One region of the Streptomyces sp. NPDC014623 genome, then DNA from elsewhere that is predicted to be linked to it. Evidence: riboswitches for the same ligand, from Rfam matches in the RefSeq annotation. Region 1 holds a riboswitch; the other holds the start of a gene.
The links. A riboswitch is a leader RNA that binds a small molecule or an ion and turns the genes downstream of it on or off. The one in region 1 is predicted to bind cobalamin.
Positions count from the first base shown of each region.

Region 2: another riboswitch for cobalamin. It lies ahead of cobN (cobaltochelatase subunit CobN); the one in region 1 lies ahead of ACF1FZ_RS27130 ((2Fe-2S) ferredoxin domain-containing protein).

Region 1 is NZ_JBIBZU010000019.1:111,196-113,385, reverse strand. Features, by position in the region: gene ACF1FZ_RS27135 ((2Fe-2S)-binding protein) at 1-582, opposite strand, end outside; gene ACF1FZ_RS27130 ((2Fe-2S) ferredoxin domain-containing protein) at 636-1,049, opposite strand; cobalamin riboswitch at 1,152-1,274, opposite strand; cobalamin riboswitch at 1,922-2,156, shown strand.
Region 2 is NZ_JBIBZU010000009.1:180,248-182,437, reverse strand. Features, by position in the region: gene cobN (cobaltochelatase subunit CobN) at 1-1,023, opposite strand, end outside; cobalamin riboswitch at 1,095-1,235, opposite strand; gene ACF1FZ_RS17030 (cobalamin biosynthesis protein CobG) at 1,384-2,190, shown strand, end outside.

The sequences.
Region 1 (2,190 bases):
CGTACCGACAAGTCGCCCCCTACCGAGCAGGTCCGTCACGAGTTCGCCGAGCGCAGCACGCAGTTGTGGGTAGGCCGACAGCAGCACGCCGGCCGAGCCGACCAATGCGGACGCGGCGTTGCCGTCGAGCAGGCGCGGAGCGACCTTGACGCGAAGGCCGGTGCCCAGAGCGTCGAGGTGGTGCATCACCTCGGCGTACAGACTCCCTGTCCTGTCGGACAGCGAGTCGGCGTACCAGCCGGCGGGCTCGGGCAGCCTGAGCTCCGAACTGTCGTCGGCGCGCTGCAACTCGCTCAGGTCCAGCACAATCCCATGGAGCAGCACGCAGGCCAGCACGGGCGACCAGAGACGGGCGGCGTGCCCGAGGTGAGCGATGGAGACTCCGACACGCAGCTCGGTGGTGCGGTATCGGTTGGCAACTGCGGTGGACAGGTCGGCGAAGCCACTGCTGTAGAAGTGGTCCACAGGACGCCAGCCCTCGTCGCAGCGTCCGACACGCAGGGCGAAGAAGCCTCCGATGGCTGCCACATCGTCCAAAGCCGCAGCCACAACCACCCCGGGTGCCCGAACGAGATCCTTCATGGGGACTGCCTCCTTGCGTGACGCCGTCTCGGAGAAGGACACAAGAGGAGTCCTCACTGCACAAGCGGGCTCGACAGATGCATTTCGGTGGGACCGACGTTCCAGGAGACCGCGCGGTGCCGCAGCGGCGGGCAAGCGTACAGGTCGAGCATCTCGGGCTTAGGAGCGACGCCTGGGCCGCCGGCGCGTACCCAGGCCGCTATGTCTTCCGTGGCTCGGGGATCATTGACGAGCCCGAGCCATACCGGCCTGGCACCGGCTGCTCGGCCGGCAGCGGAAGGTTGGACCACGACGACGTTGGCCTGGGCGCAGACGTCGAGGCAGGCGGAGACCCGTACTGGTGCATCCGAGCGCAGACGCGCCGTCTGCGCGGCGTGATCGATTCCCCGCACCTTGGCGGTGCCGCAACAACAATCTCGGCAAACGACGATTCGGCAAGGCACTGGGGTGACCGCTGTCCCCGTCACTACAGCGTCGTCAGACGTTTCTGCATCCGGCTTTTCAGGGACGCTGAACCGCCCTCTCTCCGGGGAGATCCGCCCCGGCGTCCATCGAGGAGGCGACCGCGTGAGTCTCCTGGCTCTCGGGTCAGGGCTCGTCCCATCCTTCCCACCCGTGAGGATGGCGGAACTGCTGGGATCCGCTCGCCGATCACAGTGACGGGACCGCGCCAGATTCTCACCGGCTTCCTCGGACCGCCGTCGCCCTGTCATCGGCCATCCTCGCATGCGCCGGACGCCCGTGGCCGCCGGCCGGGCCTGATGCACCGCTCCGGTGCCTGCGGAAAGCCCGGCGGCCAACGGGTGCTGCCCGGACAGCAGCAGTCCGACCATGACCGTGCCCCACGCCCACAACAGCGCCGAGCAGCCGAATGCCTGGCTCAGCAGGTACCTCCAGGAGGTGCCGGCGGCGGCCATGCACGGCATGACCACCACGGTCGCCCCTCGGTGCGCAGGGCGACACGACAGGCGGAATGCAGGTCAGGCGTCGGCAGCTCGGACCTTCCTGGCCGTCAGGCGCTTTCTATGACAGCATTCCTGGCCCTCTGGGCACCGTCCCCCGGGTGGCAGTGCGCGCATGTCGCAGGAGCGATCAGTGTGTCGTTGGAGGAGCCGGAGACACGGAGGCTCATTCCGGCCAGAGCATCACAACGGCCCGGGCATCGCCTTTGCCATGGACCGAACTGTCCGTCGGTGCTGTTGGCAGACGCGCTGAGAAAAGGGAACACTCCTCAGTGTTACCCGAAGTGCCACCTCGCAGGGCACGCACGCTTGCCCACGCACCAGCCGCATCAGGCCAACCGCCCGTGTGCCCCTGTCGCAGAGCTGCGAGCGCCCCTAGGGTGAGACGCGCAGTCGGTTCGCGCCTCCCGTCCATCCACATGTGCGGTAGCGCGACGCAAGAGGGAACCCGGTGGGAATCCGGGACTGTCCCGCAACGGTGAGTGGGAACGAGAGCCATCGCAGCACCGGGCCCGTGCGAGGTCCGAGAAGGCGACGGCTGACAGATGCCCGCCGGGTTTCCGGTGAGCGCGCCCACGAGTCCGGAGACCTGCCAACTGCGCCCGTGCGTCGCACGGGCTGTGCACGGCGACCTCGAGGACTGGGT
Region 2 (2,190 bases), on a different contig from region 1:
CTTGGTCGGGTAGGCCGACAGGACGAGCGCGATCCGCTTCTCGGCGGCCGGGATGTGGCGGAGCCGGGCGTGGCGTACGGCGATCCCGGCGACCCGGGCGGCCCGCTCGGGATCGGCGACGTATGCGGGCAGGCCGTCCTCGTCGATCTCCTTGAAGGAGAACGGCACGGTGATCAACCGGCCGTCGAACTCGGGGACGGCGATCTGGGTCGCCGCGTCCAGCGGGGAGACGCCCTCGTCGTTCTCCTCCCAGGCGGCCCGCGGGCTGGTGAGGCAGAGCGCCTGGAGGACGGGCACGTCGAGGCCGGTGAGGGCACCCGCGTCCCAGGACTCGTCGTCTCCGCCGGCCGACGCGGTGGCGGGCTTGGTGCCGCCCGCGGCGAGGACCGTCGTCACGATGGCGTCGGCGGCGCGGAGTTCGTCGATGAGCTCGGGCTCAGGGGTGCGGAGCGAGGCGACGTACAGCGGGAGGACGCGGGCGCCCGCGTCCTCCACGGCCGTGCAGAGCGCCTCGACGAACGCGGTGTTCCCGCTCATGTGGTGGGCGCGGTAGTAGAGCACCGCGACCGTCGGCCCGGTGACGTCCCCGGCGGTCCGCTCCAGCGGGCCCCACGCGGGGGCGGGGGCGGGCGCCTCGAAGCCGTGACCGGTGAGCAGCACGGTGTCGGAGAGGAAGCGGGCCAGCTGCTCCAGGTTGGCGGGGCCGCCGTGCGCGAGGTAGGCGTGCGCCTCCGCCGCGATGCCGATGGGCACGGTCGACGCGGCCATCAGCTGTGCGTCGGGGGCCTGTTCGCCGGTGAGCACGACGACGGGCCGGCCGGTGGCGAGGACCTGGTCGAGGCCCTCCTGCCAGGCACGGACACCTCCGAGGAGACGTACGACGACGAGGTCCGTGCCCTCCAGGAGCTGCGGCAGGTCCTCGACGGAGAGCCGGGACGGGTTCGCGTAACGGAAGCCGACCGGGCCGCCGGAGGCGCGGGCGCTGAGCAGGTCGGTGTCGGACGTCGACAGGAGCAGGATCATGCGGCGTCAGTCCTTCCCCGGGGTGTCCACGCCCCAGGCGGTGTCGGATTGGGGGTCTCCCCCGCTCGGGCGGAGCCGAGCTCGGGGATGGGAGTTCCTGACTCGCACGGCCTGGGGCCGGGCTCACAGTGGCGGGACCGCGCCGGGATCTCACCGGGCTTCCTCCCATGTCGCCGTATGGCGATGGCGGACCCAACGGACCGCCGCTAGGCATAGTAGGCGGCGGGTGGGGGGTCCTGACCAGACGGCCCCCGCACCGGCCGGGACCGGGGCCTGCCCGGGCGGCCCGCGCACCGGCCGGGAGAGGTGGTGTCCCGCAGGTCACAGTGACCGTCAGGATGCGACCCGGTCACGGTCGGTATGCTCGCCGCCATGCCCGCCTCCTCCCTCCCGTCCCGGTCTCCGGGTGATGCGTGTGCCCGGAGCAGCGATGACGCCTGTCCCGGTGCGCTGCGCCTGCACCGGGCGGATGACGGTGCGCTGGCGCGGATCCGCATACCCGGCGGGGTGCTGACGCCCCGGCAGGCAGAGGTGCTCGGGCATGCCGCCGAGCGCTTCGGTGACGGTGAGCTGCATCTCACCTCCCGTGGGAACGTGCAACTGCGCGGGCTCGGCCCGGACTGCGGCGCCGAGCTGGCCGGGCTGCTGGACGAGGCCGGGCTGCTGCCCTCCGCACGTCATGAACGGGTGCGCAACATGGTCGCGTCCCCCCTCTCCGGGCTCGACGGCCTCGGTGCCGGTGACGTCAGACCCTGGCTGACCGGACTGGACAGCCTCCTCTGCGCGAGCGACCGCGCGACGGCGCTCTCCGGACGTTTCCTGTTCGCCCTCGACGACGGCCGCGGCGACGTGGACGCCCTCGGCGCCGACCTCACCCTCCTCGGCCACGGTGACGGCGGCGCCCTGCTGCGCATCGGCCCCGGTGACTCCGTGCTCCGCGTGCCCTGGGCCGACGGGCCGCGCGCCGCGCTGATCGCCGCCGAGGCCTTCCTCGACGCGGCCCGGGGGCCCGGCGCCTGGCGGGTGAAGGACCTGCCGGACGGTGCGGCGGCAGCGCTGCCCGCCGAAGTCGTCCGCCGGCTGCGACAGGCCGGCCTGACGGTCGCCCCGCACCACCACCCCCGCCCCCTCGGAGCCCAGCCCCCCGCCCCCGGCCCCGTGCCGGGC